Variovorax paradoxus: one gene and its partner. The protein of the gene in region 1 binds, or shares a complex with, the protein of each later gene. Links are inferred from orthologs where the notes say so. Each region holds a gene or a part of one and is shown in the gene's direction. Other genes may lie near its edges.

Region 1 (10,443 bases):
GCTTCCTGTGCGCGGGCGTGCTGCTCGCGGTGTGGATGCGCTGGCGCGGCGCGCCGTGGCCATCGCCGGTGCAATGGCGCAATGCCTTCGTCGTCGGCGCGCTGATGCTGGGCGGCGGCATGGGCGGCACGGCCCATGCCGAGGTGTCGATCGGCTCGGGGCTGGTGGTGGCCTTCATCGCCGTCATTCCGCTGCTGATCGCGCTGCTCAACCTGATCTGGGGCGTGAAGCCCTCGCGGCTGGAGGCCGCGGGCATCGCGCTGGGGCTCGTCGGGGTGCTGATGCTCACGCAGGGCAACGGCTTCCGGTCGTCGCCTGAAGGCCTGCTGGCCATCTGCATTGCCTGCGTCTGCTGGTCGCTTGGCAGCGTGCTGAGCCAGCGCAGCCTGCCGCTGGCGCCCGGTGCAATGGGTTTCGCGAGCGAGATGCTGTGCGGTGGCGTGGTGCTGATGGGGCTGGCCGCCGTCTCAGGCGAAACGATGAGCTGGCCCCTGCGGGCCGAGGCCGCGGCCGCGTGGGTCTACCTCGTGGTGTTCGGCTCGCTGATCGCCTTCAATGCCTACATGGTGCTGCTGGCCAGGGCGCCGGCCGCGCTGGCATCGAGCTACACCTTCGTGAATCCGGTGATCGCGATGCTGCTGGGCGTGTGGATCGCCAACGAGACGGTCACGCGCTTCGAGTGGTACGCCGTGGGCGTGGTGCTGGCGGGCGTGCTGTTGCTGCTTTTAAGGCGAAGAGCCTGAGATTCACTTCCCGAAACACCGCGGAACCGGCTTTGCCGGGCCGCAGGTGTTGCCCCCGGTAGGGGGAAGGAGAAGCGACACGAAGTGCGCGAAGCCTGGGGGCGAGTCTTTGTTATGCGCCGGGGCGGCGCCAGATAGCCAGGGTGGCCGCCAGCAGCCACATGCCGGCCGCGCAGCCGCGGTTCATCGCCTTCACGCCGCGCTGAGAAAGAAAGCGCACGGCCTGCGTGCCGGCGCCGGCATAGGCCAGCATGACGCAGGTGTCGAGCGCGACGAACACGCTGCCCAGCAGCAGGTACTGCGGGCCCTGCGGCTTCGCGATGTCGACGAACTGCGGCAGGAAGGCCGCGAAGAACAAGACAGTCTTGGGGTTCGACAGCGCCACGGCCAGGCTGCGCAGCAGCGCGATGCGGCCGTGCGGGCGAACTTCGAGCGGTGACTTGGCCAACGCGGCACCGAGGTCGGTTGCCTCGCTGCGCCATAGCTTGACGCCCAGCCACACGAGGTAAGCCACGCCGGCGACGCGTATCGCGTTGAAGAGCCATTCCGAAGCCGCCAGCAGCGAACCCAGCCCGAGCGCGACGACCGCGATCAGCGTGATGCTGCCGAGCGACGCGCCCGCGATGCCCCAGCTCGCGCGGCGCATGCCGCCCTCGATGCCGTTGGACAACGCCAGCAGCATCGTCGGTCCCGGAATCAGGGCCAGCGCGAGCGATGCGACCACATAGATGAGCAGGGTGTCGAGGGTCATGGCTTGTTGGCGGCCTGCGCGCGTTGTTGCGAAGCGGCGCGGGCCCGCGCCAGAGCCGCTTCGACGATGGCGCGCTTGCGCGCGCTGGCGTCCTGCGGAGCGTCGGCCTCGGGCGGCTTCTCCGCGAGGCGGGCGTCGGTGTTGCGGTGTTTTCCGTGCAGGTCGTAGCGGCGTCGCGCGCTCGCGGCCTGCTCTGCGGACCAGGCTTGCCAGCCGGTGCTGCCGGGCGTTTCGACCTCGAGCGAGATGCAGTCGACCGGGCAGACCGGAATGCACAGCTCGCAGCCCGTGCAATGGGCTTCGATCACCGTGTGCATGCGCTTGTTGATGCCGACGATGGCGTCGGTGGGGCAGGCGTCGAGGCACAGCGTGCAGCCGATGCACCAGGCCTCGTCGATGACGGCCATGGCGCGCGGGCCTTCGATGCCGCATTCAGGGTCGAGCGGCAGCGGCGCCCGGCCCGTGAGCCGCGCGAGCCGCTCGATGCCTTCGGCACCGCCGGGCGGGCACTGGTTGATGCCGGCCTCGCCGTCGGCCACGGCCTGGGCGTAGCTCGCGCAATCCGGGTAGCCGCAACGTGTGCACTGCGTTTGAGGCAGTGCGTCGTTGATGCGTGCGGCGAGCCCGATCACTTTGGGAATGGCGCGCGCTTCAGCGCGGCGCGGCGCTGGTGCCGGGCTTCTTGCGCGCGGCCGGCTTCTTCACGGCGACGGTCGTGGCCGTTTTAGCCGCGGCCTTCTTGGCGGCGACGGCCGCGGGAGCCGGCGCCTTGCGAGCCGGCTTCACCGTGTCTTCGGCGGCCAGTGCGTCGCGGGCGCTTGCGCGGCGTTGCGGCTGGTCGTTGGCCTCGATGAATTTCTGCATCTTCGGGTAGACCAGTTCGCGCCAGCGGCGGCCGCTGAAGATGCCGTAGTGGCCGGCGCCCTTGACTTCGTAGTGCTCGCGCTTGGCGTCGTCGATGCCGGTGCACAGGCTGTGCGCGGCTTCGGTCTGGCCCGAGCCGGAGATGTCGTCGAGCTCGCCCTCGACGGTGAGCAGGGCGGTGCCGTGGATGTCCTGCGGGCGCACGCGCTCCACCTTGCCGTCGGGATCCTTGACGTCCCAGGTGCCGTTGACCAGGTCGAACTCCTGGAATACGGTGCGGATGGTCTCGAGGTAGTAATCGGCGTCCATGTCGAGCACGGCGTTGTACTCGTCGTAGAACTTGCGGTGGGCCTCGGCGCTGGCGTCGTCGCCCTTGATGAGGTCCTTGAAGTAGTCGTAGTGGCTGCTTGCGTGGCGGTCGGGGTTCATGGCCACGAAGCCGGTGTGCTGCAGGAAGCCCGGGTACACGCGGCGACCTTCACCGGGGAAGCCTTGCGGCACGCGGTAGATCACGTTGTTCTCGAACCACTCGAAGCTCTTGTTCATCGCGAGGTTGTTGACCGCCGTGGGCGATTTGCGCGCGTCGATGGGGCCGCCCATCATCGTCATGGTGAGCGGCAGCGGCTCGCCGCGGCTGGCCATGAGCGACACGGCCGCGAGCACGGGCACGGTGGGCTGGCACACGCTCACCACGTGGCAGTTGCCGTACTCGGCCTGCAGCAGGCGGATGAACTCCTGCACGTAGTTGATGTAGTCGTCGAGGTGGAACTCGCCGTCCGACAGCGGCACCAGGCGCGCGTTCTTCCAGTCGGTGATGTAGACCTTGTGGTCCTGCAGCATGGTGCGCACGGTGTCGCGCAGCAGGGTGGCGTAGTGGCCCGACAGGGGCGCGACGACCAGCACCACGGGCTGGCTCTTGAGCGTCTTGAGGATATCCGGCTCGTCGGTGAAGCGCTTGAAGCGGCGCAGCTCGCAGAAGGGCTTGTCGAGCGCGATGGCTTCCTGGATGACGACGTCGGCGCCGTCGACCTTCACCGACTTGATGTTGAATTCGGGCTTCTCGTAGTCCTTGCCGAGGCGGTAGAGCAGGTCGTAGCCTGCGGCCATGCGCTGGGCCATCGGCAGCTGGCCCCACACGGCGCCCTGGCCGTAGAGCTTGGAGGCTGCCTGGGCGAAGTCCGAGAACGGCTCCATCAAGGAACGCTGGGCTTCGTAGAGTTGATAGAGCATCGCTGATCTTGGAGTGGAATGTTGCGGTGCAATATATCAGCGCATTCGCTGCGTTGCAGGGGGCCTAACCCCTACACCGACCCCGCTGCGAGGGTCCTTTTGCCTATGAGCGTGAAGGAATCGTCGCTGGGACGGATTCCCTCACACTTTGCTGTCACCTAGATGACTTTGGCGATCGACGCGCAGACGTGGTCGATGTTCTTGCTGTTGAGCGCGGCCACGCACATGCGGCCGGTGTCGGTGCCGTACACGCCGAACTCATTGCGCAGGCGCACCATCTGGTCCTTGGTCAGGCCCGAGTAGCTGAACATGCCGATCTGGGTGGTGATGAAGCTCATGTCTTCCTTCACGCCGGCGGCTTTCAGGCCGTCGACCAGCTTCTGGCGCATGGCCTTGATGCGCACGCGCATTTCGCCCAGTTCCTTTTCCCAGAGGGCGCGCAGCTCGGGGTTGCCGAGCACTGCCGCCACCACGGCGCCGCCGTGCGTGGGCGGGTTGCTGTAGTTGGTGCGGATGGCGATCTTGAGCTGCGACAGCACGCGGCCGGCTTCTTCCTTGCTGGCGCACAGCACCGACAAGGCGCCGACGCGCTCGCCGTACAAGCTGAAGCTCTTGGAGAAGGAGGTCGAGACGAAGAAGGTCAGGTCGGCTTCGACGAACTTGGCGACGGCGGCGCCGTCTTCCTTCAGGCCGTAGCCGAAGCCTTGGTAGGCCATGTCGAGGAAGGGCACCAGGCCCTTGGCCTTGACGGCGGCGACCACCTGGTCCCATTGGGCGGCGGTGATGTCATAGCCGGTAGGGTTGTGGCAGCAGGCGTGCAGCACGACGATGGTGCCGGCCGGCGCCGCGTTCAGGGCGGACAGCATGCCGTCGAAGTTGACGCCGCGCTTGGCCGCGTCGTAGTAAGGATAGCTTTCGACTTCGAAGCCGGCGTTGGTGAACAGCGCGCGGTGGTTTTCCCAGCTCGGGTCGCTGATCAGGACCTTGGCGGAGGGGCTGAGCTTCTTGAGGAAGTCGGCGCCGACCTTCAGGCCGCCGGTGCCGCCGATGGCCTGGATGGTGGCCACGCGGCCCGAGGTGACTGGTTCGCTGTCGGCACCGAAGACCAGCGCCTTGACGGCGTTGTCGTAAGCCACGATGCCGTCGATGGGCAGGTAGCCGCGCGCGGTGGGCGCTTTCATCATGTTCTGTTCTGCGGCCTGCACGCACTGCAGCAGGGGCAGCTTGCCGTTGTCGTCGTAATAGACGCCGACGCCGAGGTTGACCTTGTTGGGGTTGGTATCGGCTGCAAATTGCTCGTTGAGGCCGAGGATCGGGTCGCGCGGTGCCATTTCGACCGCGGTGAACATAGACATGGAAAGGTCCTTTGGGATGAAAGCTTCGCTGCAACCGGACTAGGCTTTATGCTTTCCGGTTGCCTTGAATTTTACCGGCGCGAGCGCCACCTGTCGGGAACAGCCATGCCAGACAACAACGAAGCCATAGCAGACCTGAAGAAACTGGACCCGATCGGCCCCGCGAAACAGGGTGAATTCATCAGGTACCCCGACTCCCCGTTCGAGCTCTTCCAGCCCTATCCGCCGGCGGGCGACCAGCCCAAGGCCATCGAAGGGCTGGTGGAGGGCGTGATCGACGGCGAGGTGTTCCAGACCCTGCTGGGCGTGACCGGCTCGGGCAAGACCTACACCATGGCCAACGTGATCGCGCGGCTGGGTCGCCCGGCCATCGTGTTCGCGCCCAACAAGACGCTTGCGGCGCAGCTGTACAGCGAGTTCCGCGAGTTCTTTCCGAAGAACGCCGTCGAGTACTTCGTCAGCTACTACGACTACTACCAGCCCGAGGCCTACGTGCCGCAGCGCGACCTGTTCATCGAGAAGGACTCGTCGATCAACGAGCACATCGAGCAGATGCGGCTGTCGGCCACCAAGAGCGTGCTGGAGCGGCGCGACACGGTCATCGTGGCCACGGTGAGCGCGATCTACGGCATCGGCACGCCCGAGGACTACATGGAGATGCGGCTGATAGCCCGCGTCGGCGACAAGGTCGGGCAGCGCGACCTGATCTCGCGGCTGATCCGCATGCAGTACCTGCGCAACGAGCAGGACTTTGCCCGCGGCACCTTCCGCGTGCGGGGCGACACCATCGACGTGTTTCCGGCGGAACACAGCGAGCTGGCGATCCGTTTCGAATTGTTCGACGACGAGATCGAGTCGCTGCAATTGTTCGACCCGCTCACAGGGCGCATCCGGCAGAAGGTGCCGCGCTTCACGGTGTATCCGTCGAGCCACTATGTAACGCCGCGCGACAAGGTCATGGCGGCGGTCGAAACCATCAAGATCGAACTGGCCGGACGGCTCAAGGAGCTGGTGGGCGCGGGCAAGCTGGTCGAGGCACAGCGGCTTGAGCAGCGCACCCGTTTCGACCTGGAGATGCTGGCCGAAATCGGCCACTGCAAGGGCATCGAGAACTACACGCGCCATCTGTCGGGCGCCGCGCCGGGCGATCCGCCGGCCACGCTCACCGACTACCTGCCCAAGGACGCGCTGATGTTCCTCGACGAGAGCCATCAGATGGTCGGCCAGCTCAGCGCCATGTACAACGGCGACCGGGCGCGCAAGACCACGCTGGTCGAATACGGCTTTCGCCTGCCAAGCGCGCTGGACAACCGGCCGCTCAAGATGGAAGAGTTCGAGGCGCGGGTGCGCCAGTGCATCTTCGTGTCGGCCACGCCGGCGCAGTACGAGAAGGACCATGCCGGCAACGTGGTCGAACAACTGGTGCGGCCCACGGGCCTGATCGATCCCGAGGTCGAGGTGCGGCCCGCCACCCACCAGGTGGACGACGTACTGGGCGAGATCCGCGTACGCGTCGAGAAGAACGAGCGCGTGCTGATCACGACGCTGACCAAGCGCATGTCCGAGCAACTGACCGATTACCTGGGCGACAACGGCGTGAAGGTGCGCTACCTGCACAGCGACGTCGACACCGTCGAACGGGTGGAGATATTGCGCGACCTGCGCCTGGGCACCTTCGACGTGCTGGTGGGCATCAACCTGCTGCGCGAGGGGCTGGATATTCCCGAGGTGTCGCTCGTGGCGATCCTCGATGCCGACAAGGAAGGCTTCCTGCGCGCCGAGCGCTCGCTGATCCAGACCATCGGCCGGGCCGCGCGGAACCTGAATGGCAAGGCCATTCTTTATGCCGACCGCATGACCGACTCGATGAAGAAGGCCATCGACGAAACCGAGCGTCGCCGCGCCCGCCAGATCGCCCACAACGAGGCCAACGGCATCACGCCGCGCAGCATCGTCAAGCAGGTGCGCGACCTGATCGACGGCGTCTACAGCGAGAAGACGGGCAAGGAAATGGCCAAGCTCGACCTGGAGCGCGCCAAGGTCGAGGACATGAGCGAGAAAGACATTGCCCGGGAAATCAAGCGGCTCGAAAAGCAGATGCTGGAGCACGCCCGGAACCTCGAATTCGAGAAGGCGGCCCGTGTGCGCGACCAACTGGCGCTGCTGCGCGAGCAGGCTTTCGGGGCTGCCGGCGGCGACAACATCGCGCTCTAGTCGCGTTAGTTCAAACGTTCGCGTTCTTCAAGCGGGCGGCGCTGGGGTTTACCCCAGCAGAGTCCGGGGGCTTCTGTTATACTTGAGCGAAATACTCAACAACAAGAAAAGAACTTCGCGATGAAGGACCGACTCCTACCGGCTGGTTCACCAGCGTCAGGGGTCGGGCAGGGCGGAGACGAGGTCACCGCGGTCCAGGACCACGGTGTCATTTCAACGGTAAGCACTTGAAGGAGCTTGCGATGCGTCTCACTACCAAAGGCCGTTTTGCGGTCACGGCAATGATCGATCTGGCGTTGCGTCAGAACACCGGTCCGGTCACGCTGGCTGCGATCAGCCAACGGCAACAGATTTCGCTGTCCTACCTCGAACAGCTGTTCGGCAAGCTGCGCCGTCACGAACTAGTCGAATCGACCCGTGGCCCCGGTGGCGGCTACAGCCTTGGCCGCAAGGCTGCGGACATCACCGTTGCCGACATCATTGTTTCCGTCGATGAACCCATCGACGCCACCCAGTGCGGGGGCAAGGAAAATTGTCTGGGCGAAGCCGGCCGCTGCATGACGCACGAGCTCTGGGCTTCGCTGAATCAGCGCATGGTCGAGTTCCTCGATTCCGTCACCTTGCAGAAGCTGGTTGACGACCAGATCGCCAAGGGCGTGCAGATCGAGAACAAGCCGGTCGTCAAGCGCGCGATCTCGGCCCAACCGGTGGTCAAGCCGATTCGCGTGAACGCGCCGAATTCGGTGTTCGCCCTCGGCAACGCCTTCGCGAAGTCCTGAGACCTCCTTCGAGACTTCTGATTCCCGGCGGCGCCTTCGGGCGCCGGCACGAGCAGCAGCCCAGATCAAAAAACAACCCCCACGCCAGCACGAGCCAGCCATGGACGTAACTCCTCATTTCCCGATCTATCTCGATTACGGCGCCACCACGCCGGTCGACCCGCGTGTGGTCGACGCCATGATTCCCTGGTTGCGCGAACACTTCGGCAACCCGGCGTCGCGCAGCCATGCATGGGGCTGGGAGGCTGAAGAGGCGGTCGAGAAGGCGCGCGGCCAGGTGGCCGAGCTGATCAATGCCGATCCGCGCGAAATCGTCTGGACGTCGGGCGCGACCGAATCGATCAACCTCGCGCTCAAGGGCGCGGCCCAGTTCTACAAGGGCAAGGGCAAGCACCTGATCACGCTGAAGACCGAGCACAAGGCCGTGCTCGACACCATGCGCGAACTGGAGCGCCAGGGCTTCGAAGTGACCTACCTCGACGTCGAGGAAAACGGTCTCGTCGACCTGGAGAAGTTCAAGGCGGCCATTCGCCCCGACACCATCCTGGCCAGCGTGCTGTTCGTGAACAACGAAATCGGCGTGATCCAGGACGTGGTCGCGCTCGGCAATGCCTGCCGTGAAAAGGGCGTGATCTTCCACGTCGACTCTGCCCAGGCCACCGGCAAGATCGACATCGACATCACGAAGCTGCCCATCGACCTGATGAGCCTGGCTTCGCACAAGACCTACGGCCCCAAGGGCATCGGTGCGCTGTACGTGCGCCGCAAGCCGCGCATTCGCCTCGAAGCGCAGATGCACGGCGGTGGCCATGAGCGCGGCATGCGCTCGGGCACGCTGCCCACGCACCAGATCGTCGGCATGGGCGAGGCCTATCGCATTGCCAAGCTCGAGATGCACAAGGACATCGAACACGCGCGCCGCCTGCAGAAGCGTCTGCTGGACGGCCTGAAAGACGTGGAGCAGGTGTTCATCAACGGCGACCTCGAGCACCGCGTGCCGCACAACCTGAACATGAGCTTCAACTACGTCGAAGGCGAGTCGCTGATCATGGGCATCAAGGGCCTGGCGGTGTCGTCGGGTTCGGCCTGCACCTCGGCCAGCCTGGAGCCCAGCTACGTGCTTCGCGCCCTGGGCCGCAGCGACGAACTGGCTCACAGCAGCCTTCGCATGACCATCGGCCGTTTTACGACCGAAGAAGAAATCGACTACGCCATTTCGACCATCAAGCACAACGTTGCCAAGTTGCGCGAGCTGAGCCCCCTGTGGGAGATGTTCCAGGACGGCGTCGACATCAGCACGATCCAGTGGTCGGCCCACTGACGCAGGCCCGCACCAGGCTCCACGATTGAACAAAGTTTGAGAGGTACACCATGGCATATTCTTCCAAGGTCATCGACCACTACGAAAATCCCCGCAACGTCGGCTCCTTCGAAAAGGGCGACGACTCGGTAGGCACCGGCATGGTCGGCGCACCGGCTTGCGGCGACGTGATGAAGCTGCAAATCAAGGTCAACCCGGAAACCGGCGTGATCGAAGACGCCCGCTTCAAGACCTACGGCTGCGGCTCGGCCATCGCCTCGTCGTCGCTCGTGACCGAATGGGTCAAGGGCAAGACGCTCGACGAAGCGGCTGCGCTCAAGAACGCGCAGATCGCCGAAGAACTGGCGCTGCCGCCCGTGAAGATCCACTGCTCCATCCTGGCCGAAGACGCCATCAAGGCAGCCGTGAGCGACTACAAGGCCAAGCACGGCGTCAAAGCGACTGAAGCCGAAGCTGTTCACTGACATGGCCGTCACGCTGACCGAAGCCGCTGCACGGCACGTCACCCGTTACCTCGGCAAGCGAGGCAAGGGCGTGGGCGTGCGGCTGGGCGTGAAGACCACGGGTTGCTCCGGCCTGGCCTACAAGCTCGAATACGTGGACGAACTGGCGCCTGAAGACGTGGTGTTCGAAGACCATGGCGTGAAGGTGCTGGTCGATCCGAAGAGCCTGGCCTACATCGACGGCACGCAGCTCGACTTCGTGCGCGAAGGCCTGAACGAGGGCTTCAAGTTCATCAACCCCAACGAGCGCGACCGCTGCGGTTGTGGGGAAAGTTTTCGCATCTGATGCGCCGTCGCTGACCGCGACAACAGCCGCCACCATGTCATGTGCTGGCGGTTTTTTCTTGCCATGAACCTGAACGACACCGACTTTGAATTGTTCGCCGTCCCGGCGACTTTCGCGCAGGACCGCGCCGCGCTCGACGCGCGCTGGAAAGAGCTGCAGCGCGAGGCCCATCCGGACCGCTTTGCCGCGCAGGGCGCCGCGGCGCAGCGCGTGGCCATGCAATGGTCGGTGCGCATCAACGAGGCCTACCAGCGCCTGAAGGATCCGATCCGCCGCGCCAGCTACATCTGCGAGATGAATGGCGCGCCGCTGAATGCCGAGAACAACACGGCGATGCCACCGGAGTTCCTCATGCAGCAGATGGAGTGGCGCGAGGCACTCGACGATGTAGAGAACG
Region 2 (10,577 bases), 2.2 Mb from region 1 along the record:
TCGACCACCGTCTTCATGTTGGCGGGCACCACCGGCAGGCGGAAGCTGCGTTCGCCCAGCGTGACGCTGGTGTCGCACTCGGAACGGCTCTCGACGCGGCACTTGCGCGGGAGCAGAAGAATGTTGTCGTAGTCGAAGATTTGCATGGCCAGGCTCCAGAAAGGAATCGTTGAAGGGAACGAAAGAGCGCTTGGTCCGGCCGGTTTTCGCGGTGCGTTCAGCAAAGAAAACGCCCACAAAAAACCGGGCGCAAGAAACTTGGGCCCGGTGATTGATTTTACGCGGTCTTGCGAAGCCGGGTCTTCCGCTTCTTCGTATAACCCGCATACGCAGTGGTTTCTACAATCGCAGGATGTTGTTTAACGATCCCGCGGCTGACGCCCCCTTCCCGAATCCTTCGGACCTGCCGCTGCTCAAGAACCTGAACGCGGAGCAACTGGCAGCGGTCACGTTGCCCGCAGGCAACGCGCTGATCCTCGCGGGTGCCGGCTCCGGCAAGACCCGCGTGCTGACCACCCGCATTGCATGGCTGCTCCAGACGGGCCAGGTGTCGGCCGGCGGCATCCTCGCCGTGACCTTCACGAACAAGGCCGCCAAGGAAATGATGACGCGGCTGACGGCGATCCTGCCCGTCAACGTGCGCGGCATGTGGATCGGCACCTTCCACGGCCTGTGCAACCGCCTGCTGCGCGCGCACTGGAAGCTCGCCAACCTGCCGTCCACCTTCCAGATCCTCGACACGCAAGACCAGCTCTCGGCCATCAAGCGGCTGATGAAGCAGTTCAACGTCGACGACGAGCGCTTCCCCGCCAAGCAGACCCAGTGGTTCATCGCCGGCGCCAAGGAAGACGGCCTGCGCCCCGGCGACATCGAGGTGCGCAGCGACGACGACCGCAAGAAGGTCGAGCTCTACCAGCTCTACGAAGAGCAGTGCCAGCGCGAAGGCGTGGTCGACTTCGGCGAACTCATGCTGCGCAGCTACGAACTGCTGCGCGACAACGCACCGGTGCGCGAGCACTACCAGCGGCGCTTTCGCCACATCCTGATCGACGAGTTCCAGGACACCAACCGCCTGCAGTACGCGTGGATCAAGATGCTCGCTGGCAACACCGTCGGCGGCCAGTTCGAGCCCGGCCGCGACAACAGCGTGATCGCCGTGGGCGACGATGACCAGAGCATCTACGCGTTCCGCGGCGCGCGCGTCGGCAACATGACCGACTTCGTGCGCGAGTTCGACGTGCGCCACCAGATCAAGCTGGAGCAGAACTACCGCAGCTACAGCAACATCCTCGACTCGGCCAACGAGCTCATCAGCCACAACAAGAAGCGCCTGGGCAAGAACCTGCGCACCGACCAGGGGCCCGGCGAGCCGGTGCGTGTGTACGAATCGACCACCGACCTGGCCGAGGCGCAGTGGATGGTCGAGGAAATGCGCCAGCTCGCGCGCGACGGCTTCGACCGCAAGGAGATGGCCGTGCTCTACCGCAGCAATGCGCAGAGCCGGGTGATCGAAACCGCGCTCTTCAATGCGTCGGTGCCCTACCGCGTGTACGGCGGCCTGCGCTTCTTCGAGCGCGCCGAAATCAAGCATGCGCTGGCCTACCTGCGCCTGCTGGAGAACAAGGACGACGACACCAGCTTCCTGCGCGTCGTGAACTTCCCGCCGCGCGGCATCGGCGCGCGCACGCTCGAAACCCTGCAGGACGCGGCCCGCGCGGCCGGCCGTTCGCTGCACGACGCGGTGAGCGTGGTCGGCGGCAAGGCGGGCGCCAACCTCACCGGCTTCGTCGCCAAGATCGACGTGCTGCGCGAGCAGACGCAGGGCGTGAGCCTGCGCGAGATCATCGAGCTGGTGCTCGACCACAGCGGCCTCGTCGAGCACTACAAGGCCGACCGCGAAGGCGCCGACCGCATCGAGAACTTGGACGAACTGGTGAACGCGGCCGAGAGCTTCGTCACGCAGGAAGGCTTTGGCCGCGACGCCGTGGCGCTGCCGGTCGACGAACTGCGCCAGTCGCCCGCCAGTCAGGGCATCGACCTGACGCGCCCGGTGATCGACGAACCTCTCGCGCCCGACGCGGAGACCGGCGAAACGTTGAGCCCGCTGGCCGCGTTCCTCACGCACGCGGCGCTCGAGTCGGGCGACAACCAGGCGCAGGCCGGGCAGGACGCGGTGCAACTGATGACCGTGCACGCCGCCAAGGGCCTGGAGTTCGACTGCGTGTTCATCACCGGCATGGAAGAGGGCTTGTTCCCGCACGAGAACTCGATGAGCGATTTCGAGAGCCTCGAGGAAGAGCGCCGCCTGATGTACGTGGCGATCACCCGCGCCCGCAAGCGCCTGTACCTGAGCCATTCGCAGACGCGCATGCTGCACGGCCAGACCCGCTACAACGTGAAGAGCCGCTTCTTCGAAGAACTGCCGCAGGGTGCGCTCAAGTGGCTCACGCCCAAGAACCAGGGCTTCGGCGGCGGCACGTCGGCCTTCGGCTACGGCGGCGGCTATGGCAGCACGCGCGGCGGGGCAGGGGGCGGTGGCGGCTACGGTGGTGGCAGCAGCTACGGCGGCGGCAGCCGCGACAAGGACACCTTCGCCAGCCCGCCGGTGCCCCCGCAGAAGACGGCGCCTTCGCACGGTTTGCGCTCGGGCATGCAGGTCTTCCACAACAAGTTCGGCGAAGGCACGGTGACGGCCCTCGAAGGCACCGGGGACGACGCGCGTGCGCAGGTCAAGTTCGCGCGGCATGGCGTGAAGTGGCTGGCCTTGTCGGTGGCCAAGCTCACGCCGATCTGAGTTGCTACTAAAACTATAGCTAACAATCCAGACTGCTCGGGGCGCCGTGGCGCCTCGCGCCTTGAACCGCCGTAAACTCCGCACTCGCCAAACAAGGGGAGTCAGGATGTGGTTCATTGGCATCATTGCCGGCCTGTTCATCGGGGCGCTGTTCGAGTCGGTGCCCGTGGCGCTGGTGCTCGCGGTGGTCGGCGCCTTCGTGTTGCCGCAGCTGCTCGGCAAGAAGAAGGAGAAGGCCCCGCCGCATCGCACCGAGGCTGAACGCATTCCGGGCCAGGCCCCCGCCGATTCTGCGACCGTCGACGGCGGCATGATGAAGCTGCAGCGGCGCGTGATGGAGCTCGAACAGCGGGTCGCCACGCTCGAGCGTCGGCTGACGCAGGGCGCAGGCGAGGTGGCGGCGCCAACCGAGTTGCCCGCCGCGCCCGAAGCCATGCCGGCAGAGATCTCACCGCCGCCGGCAAAGCCTGTCGAAGTGGCGCGGCCCCAAGTCGCGGTCGTTCAGGTGCCGGAGCCGTCGCCTAAGCCCGAGCCGGTCGTCGCACCCGTCGTTCCGGTGCCCAAGCCACCGGTCGCCGCGCCCGCGCCGGTGCGCCGTCCACCGCCGCCGCCTTCGGTCCCGCTGCGAGACCGTCTCCCCGCGCCCATCGCCAACCTGATCTTCGGCGGCAACATGCTCGTCAAGCTCGGCGTGCTGATCCTGTTCCTCGGGCTGGCCTTCCTGCTGCGCTACACGGCCGAACGCGTGACCGTGCCGATCGAACTGCGTTATGCGGCGGTGGCGCTGGTCGGCGCCGGGCTGCTGGTGCTGGGATGGCTGCTGCGCAAGAAGCGCGCGGGCTATGCACTGATCCTGCAGGGCGCCGGCATCGGCGTCTTCTATCTCACCACGCTCGCGGCCATGAAGCTCAGCGGGCTGCTGCCGGCCAGCGTCGGCTTCGCTTTCCTGTTCGGCGTGGCGGTGCTGAGCGCCGCGCTCGCCGTGCTGCAGAACGCGCCGGTGCTGGCCATCGTCGCGGCGCTCGAGGGCTTCGCGGCGCCGGTGCTCGCATCCACCGGCTCCAATCAGCCGGTGGGGCTCTTCACCTATCTGCTGGTGCTCGATGTCGGCATCGTGCTGATCGCATGGTTCCGGGCCTGGCGCGTGCTCAACCTGATCGGCTTCGTCGGCACCTTCACGCTGGCGGCCGGCTGGGCGCACAAGTACTACACCGACGACCAGTACGCCACGGTGCAGCCGTTCCTGATTGTGTTCTTCCTGCTGTTCACCGCGATCGGCCTGCTGTTCGCGCGCCGCACGCTGTTCGACGCGCCGGTGCAGCCCGCGCAGCCGCTGGCCACCCGCGCGCTCGACACCCTGCGCCGCGCTGGCCGCGTCGACAGCTCGCTGGTGTTCGGCACGCCGATGGTCGCGTTCGGCATGCAGGTCCTGCTGATGCGTCCGTGGGAATACGGCGCCGCGTTCTCGGCGATGGCGCTCGCGGCTTTCTATCTCGTGCTGGGCCGGATGGTATTTGCCACGCAGCCCAGGGGGCTGGCGCTGCTCGCGGAGGCCTACGCCATCGTCGGCGTGATCTTCGGCACGCTCGCGATTCCGCTGGGTCTCGAAGGGCAATGGACCGGCGCGGCCTGGGCGGTCGAGGCCGCGGGCATGTACTGGCTGGGTGCACGGCAGCAGCGGGTGTATGCGCGCGCCTTCTCGTTCCTGGTGTTTGCCGGCGCCGTGCTGAAACTGCTGGAAGCCACCCGGCTCGACGCCGCGCCGGGCCATCCCCTGCTCGACGGTTCAGTGATCGGCCCGGTGCTCGTGGCCGTGAGCGCGTTCGCGATGTGGGCCATCCATCGGCGCGCCAAACTCGATGAGGGCAAGGGCGTGGAGGCCGTGGCCGGTGGCGCCCTGCCGTGGCTCGGCATGGCCGCGCTCACGCTGCTGCTGTGGCAGTGGTGGACGCCGCCGTGGGCGGCCGCCGCAACGGCCGTGCTCGCCTCGGTCACTTTCGCGGTGGCGATCCGCTTCGCGCTGCTACCGCTCGCGCAGGTGAGCTTCGGCATGCAGGCGCTGGCGGTGGCGGGCTTTATCGCGACGCTGCACCGCACCGGCGAGATCGTCGACGGACGCGTGCTCGAAAGCGGATGGCAGGGCGCCCTGGCGGCCACCGTCATCGCGCTCAGCGTGCTGGGCAGCGCCGCGTGGTCGATGCGGCAGGCGCACCGCGCCGCGCTGGCGCGTGGCGTGCAGCCGGTGTGGTCAACGGGCAATGTGGTCGGCGTGCTGGCCGGCGTGAGCCTTCTGCACCTGGCGATGCTGTTCCAGCTGAGCCTTGCGCAGGCCGCGCTGCTGTGGCCGCTGACCGCGACGGTGGTGCTGTGGGTCGGGCTGCGCATGGCACATTTCCCGCTCGCTGCGCTGGCCGGGGTGCCGCAGGTGATCAGCGCCGTCGCGTTTGGCGCGACACAGTCGGTGGAACTCGATGCCGCCAACGCACCGGCCTTCGCCAGCCTGCATTTCTGGACGCCCGTGGTGCTCGGCCTGGCCGCGCTGCTGGCCGGCGACTGGCTGCGCGACGAGGCAAGGCCGCGCGTGAGCGAGCCGGCCGGCACCGCCCGCAAGCGCTGGAGCAATGCATGGTGCGCCATTCCGGTGGTGCTGTGGGCGCCAGTGGTCTGGGGGCTCGGCTGGTGGCTGTTCGGCATGCTGGGCGAAAGCGTGCGCGTGCTCGATCGCCACGGGTTGTCGATCTACGTGCCGGCGGCCGCGATGGCCGTGGCGCTCGTCACCTCCGCGCTGGCGGCGCTGGTCGCGCATCGCCGCGATTGGCAGCAGCTAGGCAGGGCGACCATCGCCACCTTGCCGGGCTTCGGTCTGATCGCGGCTTACTGCGTCGTGGGCGGGCCAACGCTGTTCTATGTGCCGTCGAGCGCGCTGGGCTGGATCGCCTGGCCGCTCGCGCTCGTCTGGCACCTGCGCCTGCTGCGCGCGCAGAGGCAGTGGTTCGAGGCGTGGGTGCTGCAGCCTTTCCATGTCGCCGGCTTCTGGCTCTTCCTGCTGCTGGCTGCGCGCGAAGGCCAATGGCAGCTCGGCCGTGTCGGCGCCGAGTGGTCGAGTTGGCAACTGCTGGGCTGGGCGATCGTGCCGGCCCTGGTGCTGTGGGCGATGCGCTCGCGCGCGCTGCTGCGGCGCTGGCCGCTGGCCGAGTACCGCCCCGCCTACCTGGAACTGGCCGCGACACCGGTGGCCGCCTATCTGCTCGCCTGGGTGTGGGTGACCAACGCCTTCAGCCCCGGCGACGCGGCGCCGCTGCCTTATGTGCCGCTGCTGAACCCGCTCGAACTTGCGCAATGGCTGGTGCTGTTCGCGCTGGTGCTGTGGTGGCGCGCGCTGCCGCCGAGGTCGTTCGCGCGCGTGCAGCCGATGGTCGCCAAGGGCGCGGCCGGCCTCACCGGTCTCGCGCTGCTGACCGGCATGGTGCTGCGCACCTGTCACCACTACGCGGGTGTCGAATGGCGCTTCGATGCGCTCTACGCCTCCTGGCTCACGCAGGCGGCGCTGTCCATCACCTGGGCAATCTGCGGCGTGGTCGCGATGGTCCTCGGCCACTCGCGCCGGGTGCGCACGCTGTGGGTGGCGGGCGCGGCGCTGCTCGGCGTGGTGGTGCTGAAGCTGTTCTTCGTCGAGCTGGCGGAGCGGGGCGGGCTGTTCCGCATCGTGTCGTTCATCGCGGTGGGAGCCTTGCTCCTGCTGGTGGGGTACTTCGCGCCCGTGCCGCCGAAGCGGGAAGAGCAGCAAGAGCCGCCGGAGAAGGCGCCAGCGGAAGGCGGTGTGGCATGAACCGGCATCCTCCTGTTTCGATGCGCGCGCTTGGCGCGGGCGCCGCGCTCGTGGCAGTGATGGCGGGAAGCGCCTTCGCACAACCGGCGCCCACCGCGCCCATCGCGCTGCAGGGCGCGGGGCCGTACCACCGCCTGACGCTGCCGCTGACCATCTACAGCCGGGCGGCTTACGCCGACTTGCGCGACCTGCGGGTGCGCAACGCCGCCGGTCATGCCGTGCCCTATGCATGGCTGCGCAGCGAAGCCGCGACACCGCGAACCGCCTCGCGGAACGTGCCGATCTTCGCGCTGCCGGGCATCGACGCCAGCGCGGCGTCGGGCGATGCGGCACTCGCCTTCACGGTGCGCCCCGACGGCTCCCTGGCGCTGGACGGCAAGTCGGCCGCCGCGAGCCGGAAGACGACCGACGCGGCCCAGTGGCTCATCGACCTGAGCCAGGTCAAGGGCAGTCTGCTGCAGGCGCGTTTCGAGATCGCGCCTGATGCACGCGGGCTGTTTGCCTTCCGCCTCGAAGCCAGCGACGACCTGCGGCGCTGGCGCCCCGTGGGCGATGAGGAGCAGCTCGTGCGGCTGGCTCACGGCGGCCAGACCATCGAGCGCCTCGCGGTCGACCTGGGCAACCTGCGCACGCGCTTCCTGCGTTTGCGCTGGAGCGATCCGCAGCACGGCGTGGCGCTGACCGGCGTGGGCATCGACAGCGTGCAGGAGGTCGAGCCGGTCGCGCCGCTTGAATGGTCGGCTGCCCTGAAGCCCGAGCGCTGCGCCGCCGACTACTGCGACTACCTGCTGCCGCGCGGCCTGCCGGTGCGGAGCCTGCGCGTCGACCTAGCCGACATCAACACCCTGGCGCAGGTCGCGATTTCTGGCCTGTCCGGTCCCGCGCCCGCGTCGTCATCGGCCGTGCCGCCGCAGCCGGTGCCGCGCAACCCGCTCTATGCGCTGCGGCATCAGCAGCGCCAGCCGGTCCAGCGCCCGGCCCTGGCGGACGAAACACCGCTTGTCGACACCGTGGTGTACCGGCTCGCACAGGCCGGCGGCGAAGCGCGTTCGCCGGTGCTGGCGCTCGACGGGGCGGTGCACGCGCGGCTGCGGCTGCGCACCTCGGGCCCGGTGAGCGTGCTGGGTGCCACGCCGCCGAGCATCGCCGTGGGCGCGGTGCCGCGCACGCTGGTGTTCCTGGCGCAGGGCGCGGCGCCGTTCTCGCTGGCATGGCGTTCGGCGCCGGAGGCCGTGGGCACGTTGGAAGGCGCGGAACCCGGCGCGCCGCTGGCGCTGTCCACGCTGATCCCGGGTTATGCGGCGGACAAGCCCGTCAGCGCCGACGACGCATCGGTCGAGCTGCCGCTGATGAGCGTTGCCGCCGCCGTGGCGCCTGCGGCCCAGGTGCCAGCCGCTCCCGTGCAGGAGTCGTCGCGCAAATGGTGGCTGTGGGGAGCTTTGGGTGCCGGCCTGCTGCTGCTGGCCGGGATGGCGTGGTCGCTGTTCGCGAGCCTGCGCAAGGAGAAGGAGCGGGCTGCGGCCGACTGATGCTTGCGGCGGCCGCGGCGGACCGCCTTCAGTTCGGATCGAAAGTGTCGCGGAAGGTGAACCAGGTGGAGCTCAGCGACATCGCCGCGAGCACCAGCGCCGTGCCGATGATCAGGATGTTGCCCACCGCCATCGCGGCGCCGCCGGCGCCCAGCGCGCCCACGCCGACCAGCACCGTGGCCACCAGCCCCATGCCGATGCCGGCCATCAGGAACACGCCGAACCATGCGATGCCGAACAGCGCATAGGCGCCGAAGTTGCGGAACAGCGCGACGATGCTGAAGAAAATGCTCTTCACCGGCTCCACGCGGTGCCAGTGAATCAGCGCCGGCGCGTGCCACATGGCCAGCGACAGCGGCAGGTTCAGGCACATCAGCAGCATGCGCGAGAGCTGGAAGTCGCTGCTGGCGAAGACCTCGGGCGTCAGCGGGTCGTCGAGCAGGTAGGCCTTGGCGAGCTGGCCGCCGTCGACCAGCGTGGTCACGAGCACCGCCAGCACGAAGTAGATGGCGGAGATGATGCCCAGCACCAGCAGCGCGCGCCATTCGGCGCGCATGGCGGCGAACACCGCCACGAACATCGCCGACCCGGTGGGCCGGCGTGCATCGCCGGCGCGGCCGATGCCTTCGGCGTTGTCCGTGTAGGCCACCGACGTGGCCACCATCAGGCCCAGCGTCATGAACGGTACCAGCGCGGGCGCGATGATGCTGCCGATCACCGGCAGGATCGACACCGTCGACATCATCGCCATCAGCAGGAAGAACAGCGAGATGAAGGCCAGCGGCTGCCGCCAGAAGGTCTTGAGTCCGAGGCGGACCCATTCGGCGCCGGTTCGCGCCGGCACGAGGTTGAGTTTCATGGGTGAGGATCAGGCAGCCATCAGCGGCGCGAGCGCCTGGGCCATGGCATGCGGGTGGGTGGCGCGGTCGCGCAGCACGCGCTCGAAATGCGCGGGGTCGTGGGGCTTGAGCATGCTCGCCTCGCGCGGCAGGTGGAAGTCCCACAGGCGGGAAATCCAGAAGCGCAGCGCGGCGGCACGCAGCATCGCGGGCAGCAGCGCGCGCTCCGCCGCGTTCAGCGGGCGCACGGTTTCGTAGGCCGACAGCAGCGCTTCGGAACGCTCGGCGTCGTGGCGGCCGGTCGGCAGGTCGATGGCCCAGTCGTTCAGGCACACCGCCAGGTCGAATAGCCAGGTGTCGGTGCCGGCGAAGTAGAAGTCGAACACGCCGGTCAGGCGTGGCGCGGTGTCGTCAGGGCTGCCGCCGGTGGCGAACATCACGTTGTCGCGGAACATGTCGGCATGCACCGGCCCGCGCGGCAGCGCCGCATAGGCCGACGATTCGGCGACATGGTTCTGGTAGGCCAGCTCGGCGCGCAGCAGCGTCGCCTGCGATTCCTCGATGTACGGCAGCACCACCGGCACCGTCTCGTTCCACCAGGGGAGGCCGCGCAGGTTGGGCTGGATGCGGGGGTAGTCGCGGCCCGCAAGGTGCATGCGCGCGAGCATGGCGCCCAGCTCGGCGCAGTGCGCGGCGCCGGGCGCCAGTTCGCTGCGGCCGGAAAGCTTCTGCACCACCGCGGCGGGCTTGCCGGCCACGGTGTGCAGCAGGTCGCACTCGGTTTCGGTGGAAGGGGCCGCGGGGGCTTGCCCCTTCCTGGCCGCCTTCTCCGGCTCTGGCGGCCCGGCCACCGGCGCGGGCACCGGCAGGCCGGCGGTCGCCAGGTGCTTCATCAGGCAAAGGTAGTAGGGGAGCTGCTCGGCGCTCAGGCGCTCGAACAGCGTGAGCACGAACTCGCCGGACTCGGTGGTCGCGAAGTAGTTGGTGTTCTCGATGCCGCCCTCGATGCCGCGCAGCTCGCGCAGCGGGCCCAGGCCCAGGCGTTGGACGAGCGCGTCTGCCTCGCCGAATTCGACTTCGGTAAAAACTGCCATGGCGGTGCTCAGCGCCGCGTTGCGCTTGCTGCTGCGGAAACGAAGAAGCGCACGGTCATCAGAACTTCATCACGTTCCAGACGCGGGGGCCGTTGGCGCCCGTTTCCGTGGAGCCCTGGCGTCCGGTGGCCGCGTCGGCGGGGAGGACCTCGTAGCCGGGCATGTTCGACTTGGGCTTGACGTTGATGCTCTGCGTGCGGCCGCCGTAGCGGACTTCGTCGACGGTGGCGGCGCTGTCCTCGGTGTGCAGGTTCTCCACCTTCTGGTTGCGTCGGCCTTCGGCCGGCGTCTGCTCCTGATTTTGTAGCGGCTCGCCCGGCGGTGCGGCAGCAGGTGCGGGCGCGGGTTGCTGCGCGTGCACGGTGGCGGCCAACGGGGTTGCGAAAGCCAGCGCCAGCAGGATGCGGCGGGCGACCAGGAGTGTGGAGCTAGGCATACGCTGATTGTAGGCGTGCGCCTGCACGAGGGGTGTCGGTTTGCACCTCGTCGCGG

Evidence for each region.
Region 2: the proteins of uvrB (region 1) and L3V85_RS11075 are in contact, whole or in part, in a crystal structure (PDB 7EGT), measured with the Thermus thermophilus proteins. The link is inferred for Variovorax paradoxus from one-to-one orthologs. Residues at the interface, in WP_096411307.1 of Thermus thermophilus: Glu23, Leu25, Arg26, Asp27, Gly28, Glu29, Arg30, Phe31, Arg55, Glu326, Asp327, Phe328, Glu379, Ser382, Gln383, His398, Gly400, Arg401; in WP_096412145.1 of Thermus thermophilus: His654, Arg656, Phe657, Gln666, Asp668, Glu669, Lys680, Arg681, Leu682, Ser683, Lys685, Tyr686, Ala687.

What each region holds. Positions count from the first base shown.
Region 1 is NZ_CP091716.1:4,586,713-4,597,155, reverse strand. Bases 4,664-7,602 are described here. They hold uvrB (excinuclease ABC subunit UvrB), read left to right. Parts: upstream 4,664-5,048; coding sequence 5,049-7,157; downstream 7,158-7,602. Other genes in these bases: iscR (Fe-S cluster assembly transcriptional regulator IscR), read left to right, coding at 7,400-7,602; L3V85_RS21325 (amino acid aminotransferase), read right to left, coding at 4,664-4,943. Outside these bases: L3V85_RS21345 (EamA family transporter), read left to right, coding at 1-743; L3V85_RS21340 (LysE family translocator), read right to left, coding at 856-1,494; L3V85_RS21335 (RnfABCDGE type electron transport complex subunit B), read right to left, coding at 1,491-2,126; L3V85_RS21330 (polyhydroxyalkanoate depolymerase), read right to left, coding at 2,146-3,588; more of L3V85_RS21325, read right to left, coding at 3,747-4,663; more of iscR, read left to right, coding at 7,603-7,936; L3V85_RS21310 (IscS subfamily cysteine desulfurase), read left to right, coding at 8,037-9,257; Fe-S cluster assembly scaffold IscU, read left to right, coding at 9,308-9,721; iron-sulfur cluster assembly protein IscA, read left to right, coding at 9,723-10,046; Fe-S protein assembly co-chaperone HscB, read left to right, coding at 10,110-10,443. UniProt on the Escherichia coli protein: The UvrABC repair system catalyzes the recognition and processing of DNA lesions. A damage recognition complex composed of 2 UvrA and 2 UvrB subunits scans DNA for abnormalities.
Region 2 is NZ_CP091716.1:2,364,972-2,375,548, forward strand. Bases 1-3,073 are described here. They hold L3V85_RS11075 (UvrD-helicase domain-containing protein), read left to right. Parts: upstream 1-352; coding sequence 353-2,794; downstream 2,795-3,073. Other genes in these bases: L3V85_RS11070 (GMP reductase), read right to left, coding at 1-146; L3V85_RS11080 (DUF2339 domain-containing protein), read left to right, coding at 2,901-3,073. In the rest of the region: more of L3V85_RS11080, read left to right, coding at 3,074-6,623; L3V85_RS11085 (DUF3999 domain-containing protein), read left to right, coding at 6,620-8,152; L3V85_RS11090 (BPSS1780 family membrane protein), read right to left, coding at 8,181-9,011; L3V85_RS11095 (homoserine kinase), read right to left, coding at 9,021-10,085; L3V85_RS11100 (hypothetical protein), read right to left, coding at 10,144-10,521. UniProt on the Escherichia coli protein: A helicase with DNA-dependent ATPase activity. Unwinds DNA duplexes with 3'-5' polarity. Translocates on single-stranded DNA with 3'-5' polarity. Initiates unwinding more efficiently from a nicked substrate than double-stranded DNA.